DNA from 2 places in the Cryobacterium lyxosi genome. Region 1 is predicted to be linked to the other one. Evidence: riboswitches for the same ligand, from Rfam matches in the RefSeq annotation. Region 1 holds a riboswitch; the other holds the start of a gene.
The links. Region 1 has a riboswitch for thiamine pyrophosphate ahead of E3T27_RS01025 (ECF transporter S component). Riboswitches for the same ligand answer to the same signal wherever they lie in the genome.
Positions count from the first base shown of each region.

Region 2: it holds a riboswitch for thiamine pyrophosphate, as region 1 does, so the genes downstream of both, E3T27_RS17080 (ABC transporter substrate-binding protein) here and E3T27_RS01025 (ECF transporter S component) in region 1, are expected to answer to the same signal.

Region 1 covers NZ_SOGT01000002.1:8,484-14,069, forward strand. The annotation lists gene E3T27_RS01005 (hypothetical protein) at 1-180, shown strand, start outside; gene E3T27_RS01010 (VIT1/CCC1 transporter family protein) at 177-1,286, shown strand; gene dinB (DNA polymerase IV) at 1,470-2,684, shown strand; gene E3T27_RS01020 (hypothetical protein) at 2,710-3,039, shown strand; TPP riboswitch at 3,381-3,491, shown strand; gene E3T27_RS01025 (ECF transporter S component) at 3,523-4,182, shown strand; gene E3T27_RS01030 (ABC transporter ATP-binding protein) at 4,186-5,586, shown strand, end outside.
Region 2 covers NZ_SOGT01000015.1:255,740-261,325, reverse strand. The annotation lists gene E3T27_RS14720 (amidohydrolase) at 1-198, shown strand, start outside; gene E3T27_RS14715 (Zn-dependent hydrolase) at 195-1,451, shown strand; gene E3T27_RS16785 (hypothetical protein) at 1,509-1,679, shown strand; TPP riboswitch at 1,760-1,869, shown strand; gene E3T27_RS17080 (ABC transporter substrate-binding protein) at 1,909-2,970, shown strand; gene E3T27_RS14700 (ABC transporter permease) at 2,960-3,772, shown strand; gene E3T27_RS14695 (ABC transporter ATP-binding protein) at 3,765-4,559, shown strand; gene E3T27_RS14690 (LLM class flavin-dependent oxidoreductase) at 4,556-5,586, opposite strand, start outside.

The DNA of each region.
Region 1 (5,586 bases):
ATCGGCGTGATCGTGGCGGCGGGGGAGTCGGAAGGCTCCGGGCTCTACGCTCCGACCGTCGTGCGGGAAAAATTCTGGGTCGTTCGATTCGAGGAACCATTCTTCGGCCTCGACGGCTCCGGCCCGCACGATTCCGCGCGCATCCCGCAGAGCTTTCTGGAAGCAGCGCCGGAAGCGTGAACGCGATCACTCCAGGGCCGGGCGAGCGCACCCCGTCGACCCGCGAGATACGTCGGTGGCGGCAGTACCTGGCTGACGAACAGGCCGAAGCCGCCGTGTATCGCGACCTCGCGAACCGTCGTGCGGGCGAGGAGCGCCAGATTTTGCTCGCCCTCGCCGATGCCGAAGGACGGCACGAAGAACACTGGCGGCAACTGCTCGGCAGCAATATCGGCTCACCGAGGCGCGGCGCGCTGCGCACTCGTTTTTTGGCGCTGCTCGCTCGACGGTTCGGGTCGGTGTTCGTGCTCGCCCTCGCTCAACGGGCCGAGGGCCGCTCGCCCTACAACGCGGATGCGGACGCGACCAACGCCATGGCCGCTGATGAGACCGTGCACGAAGAGGTCGTGCGTGGCCTCGCCGCCCGAGGCCGCAAACGCCTGTCGGGTACCTTTCGGGCCGCCGTGTTCGGTGTCAACGACGGGCTGGTGAGCAACCTCGCCCTCGTGCTTGGCATCGGGGCGACCGGGGTCCCGGCCGCGACGATTCTGTTCACCGGCATCGCCGGACTCCTGGCCGGGGCGCTCTCGATGGGTGCCGGCGAGTACGTCTCGGTGCGCTCCCAGCGAGAACTGCTCGAAGCTTCCACCCCCGCCGCGCCGGCCAAGAGCGTGCTCTCCCACCTGGATCTCGCTGCAAACGAGCTGACCCTTGTCTACCGGGCCCGGGGCATGTCCGAAGACGAGGCGGAGGCGCACGCCCGCGGGGTACTCGCTACCGCCTACGCGGCGACCGGACCGATCTCGGCGGTCAGCCCGCAGGCCCCCACGCATGACGAGCACGAGGCCATCGGCACCGGAACCGGAGCGGCCCTGTCGAGTTTCTGCTTCTTCGCCTCGGGCGCGCTGCTGCCGGTACTGCCCTACCTGTTCGGCATGAGCGGCTACGCGGCTATCATCGTCGCCACGATTCTTGTGGGCGTCGCCCTGTTGGCCACCGGCGCAGTCGTCGGCCTGCTCTCTGGCGGTCCGCCGCTGAAGCGTGCGCTGCGACAACTCGTGATCGGCCTGGGCGCGGCCGCGGTCACCTACCTGCTCGGGCTGGTTTTCGGCACGACGCTCGGCTAGCTGCCCGATAAAACGTGTCGTCCCGTCGCATAACTCCTGCAGATTGCGTGACGTGATTCACGGCTCCCGCGAAAAGACGCGGTCCCGACATCTTCCCGCAGTGATTTGCAGGAGTTATGCCGTGGAATTGTATTTTCCCTCTGTCAGTAGTGCATATGAGCCGGATCGGGTTAGGGTTTTTCGGTGGGCAGACAGGATGGCAGCGGGCGGCAGATTTCGGCGGACGACGTCGACGACCGTTCGGCGACGGTGCTGCACGTTGATCTGGACGCGTTCTTTGTTTCGGTCGAGTTGCTCTCTCACCCTGAATTCGCGCATCTGCCGGTGATCGTCGGCCACCGCGGCGGCCGTTCGGTCGTCACGGCGGCCAACTACATCGCTCGAAAATACGGTGTGAACTCGGCCATGCCCATGTCGCTCGCGTTGCGCCAGTGCCCGAACGCGATCGTACTCGAGCCGCACATGGGACAGTATCGAGACTTTTCCACCCGAGTGATGAGTATCTTCGACGACGTCACGCCACTGGTGGAACGGCTGGGCATCGACGAAGCGTTTCTTGACGTTGCCGGCGCGACTAATTTGTTCGGTTCACCGGCTGTGATCGGCGAACTCATTCGCGCCCGCGTGTTCGCCGAAACCGGCCTCGTCTGCTCCGTCGGCGCGGCGTCGACCAAGTTCGTCGCCAAACTTGCCTCCGGCCTGGCCAAACCCAACGGTCTGCTCGTCGTGCCGGCCGACAAGACGGTGGAGTTTCTGCATCCGCTGCCCGTGACCGCACTCTGGGGCGTGGGGTCCGCTACTGAGCAGATGCTGACGCGCCTCGGCCTGAAACTCATCGGCGATATTGCCCGCACGCCCTTGGACGTGCTGAAAAAAACACTGGGGGAGGCCTCCGGTGTGAAGCTGTTCGAGCTGTCCTGGGGGCGTGACCCACGCTCGGTAACGGTCGAGCGGGAAGAGAAGAGCGTCGGCCACGAGGTGACCTTTGAACACGACGTGACCGATATCGACCGACTGCACAGTGAGTTGCTGCGGCAGTGCGACCTTGTAGCGGCACGGCTGCGGCGCAGCGATCTCGTGGCACGGCGCGTGGCACTCAAGCTGCGCTACACAGACTTCAGTACCGTTACCCGGTCGCGCACCCTCGCTGAACCGAGCAATGTCGGCCGGCGAATCTATGAGGAAGCAGTCGCTGCCTTCGACCTGCTGGCCGCGTCGGGTATTCGGGTGCGACTGATCGGGGTGCGGGCCGAGCAGCTCGGTCCAGCGTCGGGATCGGTTGGCTTATGGGATCCCGACGAGGACTGGCGCGGGGCCGAGCTGGCAGTCGATTCCGTGACCGAGCGATTCGGGGCGGGAACAGTGCGTTCGGCCTCCTTCTTCAAGCCTCGCCCATAAGGCACGAGTCGGCTACCCTGTTGGAATGACCAGCCTCCCGGAAAAACTCGCAGAAACCTTCCGTTCCGCCGGTGTGAAATCGGCTTACGGTGATCCCGTGCAAATTGACGGCGTCACCCTCATACCGGTGGCGCTCAGCTATTACGGTTTCGGTGGCGGTGATGCCGGCGAAGGCGGTGCTGTCGGATCCGGTGGGGGCGGCGGTGGCGTATCGCTGCCGATCGGTGCCTATGTCAAGTCGGGCGGCACCGCTCGGTTTGAGCCGAACGTCATCGCCCTGCTCGCCGTCGGTGTGCCATTCCTTCTGGTCGCCGGGCGCGCCCTGGCCCGAATAATCCGAGCCCTCAAGAAGTAGCTTTGCTCTCTAGGCGGGGCCCGGGCCGCTGGCCCAGTCTATAAACTCAGCCCGGTTCCCCCATTTGGGCCCGGGCGCGCGCGGCGGGGGCGACGAGCAGAACGGATACGGCGGGGCCGGCGCGGCCGGCGCGCGAACCGACGGCGCGCCCACCGAGGCACCCTGGGCCGCAGCCAGGACGGAAAGTGCCACGGGCCGCTCACCGGCAATCCCTGGGCGATACGCCGACGCCGCATCAGGAACCGACGCATCAGCAGGAGATACAGCGCCGCCAACACGAGCAGGATGCTGATACTCATGTCGTGATTCCCATGCCGCAAGTCTAGGCGGGGCGCTAGAATTGGCGGTATCACGGGAGTCCGGTACACCGGGCTGAGAGGAAGCTGACCAAGCTTCGACCGTCGAACCTGATCTGGATCATGCCAGCGCAGGGAGGCTTCTCGATCCCGTGCCCTGTATTCACCTACGGAAAGGGCACGAACAGTGCACGCTACAACGTCTTCACTCCGTCAGTCCACTCGCCAGGCTTCGAGGGCGAAGAAGCCCCGCAACTTTCGCTGGCGCGTGGTCGACATCGTCGTCGCGAGTGTCATCGGCGTTGCGAGCGGCGTCATCTTCTGGGCCTGGGGCCTGGCCTGGTCCCCGCTCAGTGCGATCCTCGCGTTCACGCCCGGCCTCGAGGGTCTCCTCGCCGGTGGCTGGCTGTTCGCCGGAGTGCTCGGCGGTCTCATCATCCGAAAGCCCGGCGCAGCCGTGTACACCGAGGTCGTCGCCGCTGTCGTGTCGATGCTGATCGGCACCCAGTGGGGCTTCTCCACGCTCATCTGGGGCGTCGTCGAAGGCCTGGGCGCCGAAATCATCCTCGCGCTGTTCCTCTATAGCAACTGGCGACTCGGTGTCGCCCTTCTCGCTGGCGCGGGCGCCGGCGTGGCAGTAGGTCTGCTCGACACGACCTTCACGAGCTATGCGGCATTGGATTTCGGCTACAGGGTCGTCTATTTCGTATCCGCTGTCGTGTCGGGCACCGTGCTGGCCGGCCTGCTGTCCTGGCTGGCCGTGCGCGGCCTGGCCCGCACCGGTGCGCTGAGCCGGTTTGCTGCCGGTCGGGAAGGGTCGCGAGCACCCTCCGCCGCGATCAGCTAGCGGATGTTGGACACCCCGCCGTTCCCGGCCGGTCACGGCGCGCAGATCCGCGCCGTACAGATTCGAGCCCGCGACTGGGGCTGGCGCCACGCCGGGCGCCACAATCAGGCGGTGTCCGGGCTTGACCTGCAGGTCACGCCCGGCGAGCGGGTTTTGCTGCTCGGTGCCAGCGGTGCAGGCAAGAGTACCCTCATGCACGCGTTGGCCGGAGTGCTCGGCGATGCCGAAGACGGCGACGAGACCGGCAGCCTGCTCATCGACGGTCGCCGCGCGGCCGAGGCGCGCGGGCGGGTCGGACTCGTGCTGCAGGATCCGGACTCCCAGGTCGTGCTGGCCAGGGTCGGAGATGATGTCGCATTCGGCTGCGAGAACCTCGCCGTCCCGCGCGCCGAGATCTGGCCGCGGGTGCGGCAGGCTCTTGCCGAAGTCGGCCTGGACCTGCCCCTCGACCACCCCACCTCGAGCCTGAGCGGCGGGCAGAAGCAACGCCTGGCTCTGGCGGGCGTGCTCGCTATGCGGCCGGGGCTGTTGCTGCTCGACGAACCGACCGCGAACCTCGACCCCACTGGTGTCATCGAGGTGCGCGACGCCGTTGTGCGCTCCCTCGATCATTCCGGGGCCACCTTTGTGGTCATCGAGCATCGGGTCGAGGTCTGGCAGGACGTCGTCGACCGCGTCATCGTGCTCGACCCGGCCGGCGGCGTGCTGGCCGACGGCCCCACCCGCGAAATCCTGTCAAGGCAAGGTGAGCGATTGGCGCAGGCCGGCGTCTGGGTGCCAGCCCTGCCCCCCCGGTTTCCGGCGCGCTCTCCAATCACTTCGGTGCAGACCCTGCTGCGGGCCGAGGGGCTCGCGTTGGGTCGCGTTCCGTTTGGACGGCGTGCGGCATCCGTTGTCGCCGCTGGCATCACCCTCAACCTGCGGGCCGGCACCGCCACCGTTGTGACCGGCCCCAACGGCGCCGGAAAATCTACCCTCGCCCTCACGCTGGCCGGACTGCTGAAGCCGGCCGGGGGAACGCTGCAGGCAAGTGACACGTTTGCGGCCGGTATCGTTTCCGAGCCGCACCGCTGGCGTTCCCAGCAGCTGCTGACCCGCATTGGAACCGTCTTTCAAGACCCGGAACACCAATTCCTGGCCGCGACGGTGCGGGCCGACCTGCAGATCGGCCCGCGCGCCCTCGGGCTCAGCCAGGCCGAACAGACCAGCCGCGTCGACGAGCTGATGCACCGGCTGCGACTCGACCATCTCGCCGACGCCAACCCGTTCACCCTGTCGGGTGGCGAGAAGAGGCGGATGTCCGTCGCCACCGTTCTCGCGACCCGTCCCCGCCTGCTCGTGCTCGATGAGCCGACCTTCGGGCAGGATTCTCGTACCTGGCAGGAACTCGTGACCCTTCTGGCC
Region 2 (5,586 bases), on a different contig from region 1:
GCCGAGGCCATCGGCGTGCCCTCGGTGTATTGGATGTTCGGCGGCTATTCCCAGCAGACCATCGACGCAACCGATTCCGTCGCCGGCAACCACTCCCCTCACTTCGCCCCGGACTCCGAGCCGGCCTTGGCAGCCGGGCTCACCGCCGCCCTCACCGCAGTCCTGTCGCGGGTCGGCACGCCGGGCGGCACCGCATGAATGCCGCAACAGCCCGACTCTCGGTCAACGGGCCCCGACTGGTCGCTGACCTCAAGGCCCTCGGCAGCATCGGCCGCGGGCCGGGCGGTGGCCTGGATCGCACGTCCTTCTCGGCTGCGGATGGCGAGGCCCGCGCATGGTTGCTCGGGCGCTGCGCCGATGCCGGTCTCAGCGCGGAAGTGGACGGCATCGGCAACATCGTCGTATCGCCCGACTATGACGACCACACCGCCGGCCGGCCCGCCGTGTGGTCCGGGTCGCACATCGACACCGTGCCCAACGGAGGCGCCTTCGACGGGGCGCTCGGCGTGCTCGCCGCGCTGGAATGCCTGCGCCGCATCCAAGAGGAACGCCCAGCTCTGGACCGACCGGTGCGGGCGGTCATGTTCACCGACGAGGAGGGCAACTATGCTCACCTGTTCGGGTCGAGCGCACTCGCGCGAGGATTTTCCCGCACCGAGCTGGAGTCGCTCACCGGTCGGGACGGCGACCGGTTCGCCGACACATTCGCAGCCGCCGGCGGCAACCTCGATGCGGCCACGGCGACCAAGTTAGACCCCGCCGCGCTGCACGCCACGGTGGAGCTGCACATCGAGCAGGGACCGACGCTCGAGCAGCTCGGGCACGACATCGGCGTGGTCACCGGCATCGTGGCGCTCGGCGGCGGCGTGGTGTCGTTCCGGGGCCGGGCCGACCATGCCGGGACCACCCCGATGGACCGGCGCCGCGACGCCCTCACTGCCGCCGGCGCGCTGCTCGTGGCGTTGCCCGAAGTGGCTTCACGCGTGAGCGAGCGCGCCGTCGTCACCTCGGGCATCGTGATGGTCGAGCCGGGGAGCGCCAACGTGATCCCCGGGCTGGCCCGGGTCACGGTGGATTTCCGGGAAGCGGAGGCGGATCTGGTGGACACGTTGCAGACAACCATCGTGGATGTGGCCCGGGAGATCGCCCTGCGCTACGAGGTCGCAGTGGAGTGCGATTTTGAGGTCACGATCCCGCCGGTCCAGCTCGACGCCACCATCCAGGCAACCATCGCCACCGCGGCCGCCGCGCGCGGGCTATTGTACAGCTCGCTGCCGTCCGGGGCCGGCCATGACTCGCAAAACATGGCTCAGCTGGCGCCGACGGGCATGATCTTCGTGCCGAGCATCGATGGCCGCAGCCACTGCCCCGAGGAGAACACTGCCTGGATCGACGTGGAGAACGGTGCGAACGTGCTGCTCGATACCCTGCTATGCCTCGCCCGCGATTGACGGTCCCGCTTTGCTCGTATCGGATAGTGGAACCCACGTGACAGCGCGCGCCTGACGATGCCATCCGCGCGTACCGAGAAACATCCCGGTCCGGGCTATATCTACGACGTCGCATCCGGGTGCCTGATCGAGGTACCGGCGGCCACAGCAGCAGGATCGGCACAGGAGCGGACATCACTGCGCCTGATCGAGGTTCTGGTGGTGACCTCGTCGGAGTCGTCATGGTGATGTTCGAAGACTTGGTATGCAGGCATTGAGTGTGAACCAAAACGTTGTTCGTCCAGGCTTGATCTTTTTTTGGTTACACTCATCTTGAACACGGGAGTCCGGTGAGCCGGGCTGAGAGGAAGATTATCAATCTTCGACCGTCGAACCTGATCTGGATCATGCCAGCGCAGGGAGGCAATTTTCTCACATCCCGTGCCCTGATATTTCTGCAATCAAGGAGGGCACGACAATGCAACTATCTCTATCCAAAAGTGCGCCGTCGCGGTGGGTGACGGTGGTCGCGCTGGCTCTTGCCGCGGCGACAGTTCTGAGCGGCTGCGCCTCAGACTCGGCGACAGGCACCGACTCGTCTATCGCGTTGACTCCGGTGGCCTTCGCCTTGGACTGGACACCGAATACCAATCACACCGGGCTGTATGTCGCTCTTGAGAAGGGCTACTTCACGCAGGCGGGGCTTGAGGTGAGGGTGCTTCCCTACAGCCAGTCATCCCCCGACGCACTCATCAACGCCGGGTCAGCTGACTTCGGTATCAGCTTCCAGCACGCGGCCACCTTCGCGGCGGCAGCGGGCGTGCGTAACATCTCGGTGATGTCGGTGCTGCAGCACGACGCTACGGCGATCGGGGTCCTGGCCAGCCGCGACGACATTCGCAGCCCCAAGGACCTCGACGGCAAGACCCTCGGCATGGCAGATCCCAGCACAACTTTTCCCACCGAGGCTTCGGACGTGATCAAGAACGATGGTGGAACGGGCGAGTTCAAGAAAATCACGCTGGGCACCTCCGCCTATGAGGCCCTCTATGCCGGCAAAGTTGACTTCACCTCGGCATTCACCACCTGGGAGGGTATCGATGCCGCTCTTCGTGGCACCCCGATGAAGTTCTTTGCTCTGCAGGATTATGGCGTACCGGACCAATACTCGGTGATCGTCGAGGCAAACCGGGCCTGGACAGCCAAGCACCCCACCGCCACTGCTCAGTTCGTTCAGGCCCTGCAACAGGGCTACCAGTTCGCGGCCGATAATCCAGATGCCGCGGCGAAGATTTTGATCGATGCCAATCCCGGCGCCTTCGAAAACACGGAACTCGTTTACCAAAGCCAGAAAAAACTGAGCGCTTCCTACCTCAAAGATGCCAACGGTAAGGTGGGCACTCAGTCGGCAGACACTTGGCAGGAGCTGGCCGATTTCCTCTACGGTGCCGGCCTCTTGGCCGACGAAGACGGCAAACCGCTCACGGCATCGCTGGACACGTCGACATTGTTCACCGAGCGCTACCTTAGTGAAAAATAGCATCACCGTGAAGCCGGCTCCAGCGCCCCGCACGAGGGTACTCTCGGCGCTCGCGCCTCCTGCCGCGATCCTCGCCGCGCTCGTGATCACCTGGCAGGTGGCGGTAACGGTCGGTGGAGTGCAACCGGCGATTTTGCCCTCCCCGCAGCGCATTCTTCAGCAGGGCTGGGAGGCCCGCACCGCGATCTGGGAGAATACGCTCCCTACCCTGCAAGAAACGTTTCTCGGCTTCGCCGTCTCCCTGACCGTCGCTTGGACGCTGGCGATCCTGATCGATTTTTCGCCCGGGCTACGGCGAGCGCTGGTACCACTGCTGGTGGCATCCCAAGCCATACCCATCATCGCGATCGCGCCGCTGATGGTTATCTGGTTCGGGTTCGGAATGCTGCCCAAAGTCATCGTCATCGCCCTGGTGACATTCTTTCCGGTCACGGTCGGACTGATTGACGGTTTCAACCGCACCGATCGAGACGCGATCAATCTGCTGCGCAGCATGGGGGCCAACCGGTGGAAGCAGTTCGTGTACGTGCGTCTTCCGTCGGCGCTTCCCTCGTTCTTCACAGCCCTCCGAATCGGAATCGCCTACGCCGTCACCGGTGCCATTTTTGCCGAGTATGTCGGCGCCGAGCGAGGCCTGGGCATTTATATGGCGATGATGAAGAACTCGTTTCGCACCGATCTTGTGTTGGCGGCCGTTGCGGTGACCGCGTTCGTGAGCGTGTGCCTGTTTCTGTTGACCTATGTCGCCGAACGGGCGATCATCCCTTGGCACTCGAAGGAACGCAGGAGCCGGCATGGTTGAGGCAACGCCCCCGAAGATCGAATTGCGCGGAATATGCAAGTCGTTTCCGCTCGGCCACGGGCAGGTACGGTCGGTCCTCGACGACGTCGCCTTCTCGGCGCAGCCGGGTGAATTCGTTGCCGTGATCGGTCCGAGCGGATGCGGCAAGAGCACCATGTTCAACATCATGGCCGGCCTGGAGACGGCCAGTTCCGGCGAGATCCTCGTCGACGGGGATGTCGTCACCGGTCAACATGAACACTTCGCCTATATGCCGCAGAAAGATTTGTTGTTCCCCTGGCGCAGCATTCTGGAGAACACATCCCTCGGCCTCGAGGTTGCGGGGGAAACAAAGAAGATCGCCCGAGCACGGGCGGCCAGTCTCTTTCCAGCCTTCGGCCTGTCTGGTTTTGAAGATGCACATCCTTTCGAACTCTCCGGGGGCATGCGCCAGCGCGCGGCCTTGCTGCGCACCGTGGTGCAGGGCAGAGATGTCCTGCTGCTGGACGAACCCTTCGGGGCTCTGGACTCCCTCACCCGCACGGACATGCAGTCCTGGTTGCAGGGGGTGTGGTCCCAAAACGCCTGGACTGCGGTGCTGATCACCCACGACATCCGTGAGGCCATCTACCTCGCCGACCGGGTGGTCGTTCTCAGTGCGCGGCCGGCATCCGTGCGGCTGAACCTGACCATCGACCTGCCACGGCCGCGCGCGCTGTCGATGACCACCTCAGCAGAGTTCGCCGGATACGAACGCACACTCCTGGCGACCCTGCACGAGGAAACCCGCTCGTCCAGTGCACCCTAAGCGTCAGCGCCGACCGTGGGGCGTTGTAGCCCCAGATGCCCACGCAAGGTATCGGCGGTGTAGCGGGTGCGGAACAGACCGCGCCGTTGCAACACAGGGATCACCCGGTCCACGAACTCGTCCAAGGATTCCGGCAGCAGCGGCGGCATGACATTGAAGCCGTCTGCGGCACCGGAATGAAACCACAACTCGATTTGGTCGGCGATCTGCTCCGGCGTTCCGACCATGGTGCAATGCCCACCGCCGGCGGCAAGCCGGCCCAGTAACTGCCTGACCGTGGGCTGCTCAGCCTGGATAATTCGTAGGATGGTCGCATACCGGCCCTGAGGCCCGGTGAAGCCTGCCAGCGGCGGCAGCGGCGGCACCGGCGCATCCAAGTCCCAGTTACTGCAATCCTGTTGCACGAACGTTCTCAGCTGCGCGAGCGACTGCTCGGTCGGTAGGAGGGCGTCGACCTCCGCCTGCTTCGCCTGCGCCTGCGCTTGTGTGGACCCGACATAAGTGACGAGTCCGGGCATGATCAACACCGCATCCGGATCGCGGCCGGCTTCGGTAATGCGCCTCTTCACATCTTGGTAATACTCCTGCGCGCTGGCGAGGTCATAGGCCACCGCATAGATTCCTTCGGCATAACGGGCGGCCAGCGCCCGGCCAGGGTCGGAAGCGCCAGCCTGGAACAATACCGGTCGACCTTGCGGCGGGCGCGGCACCGTCAGCGGACCGTCCACCCGGAAGTGTTCGCCGGAGTGGCCGATCGCTCGCACCCGGGTCGGGTCAGCATAAACACCTCCGCGGTCCAGGACCAAAGCATCGTCCTCCCACGAATCCCACAATTTCAGTGCCACCTCGATGAACTCCGCTGCCCGGCTGTAGCGCTGATCATGGGAGGGCAGCACGTCCATCCCATGGTTGCGGGCTTCGGCGTCAAACATGGAGGTTACCACGTTCCAGCCGATGCGCCCCTTACTGATGTGATCCAACGATGCAAGCATGCGCGCCGCGTGGAAGGGCGTGTAAAAGGATGCCG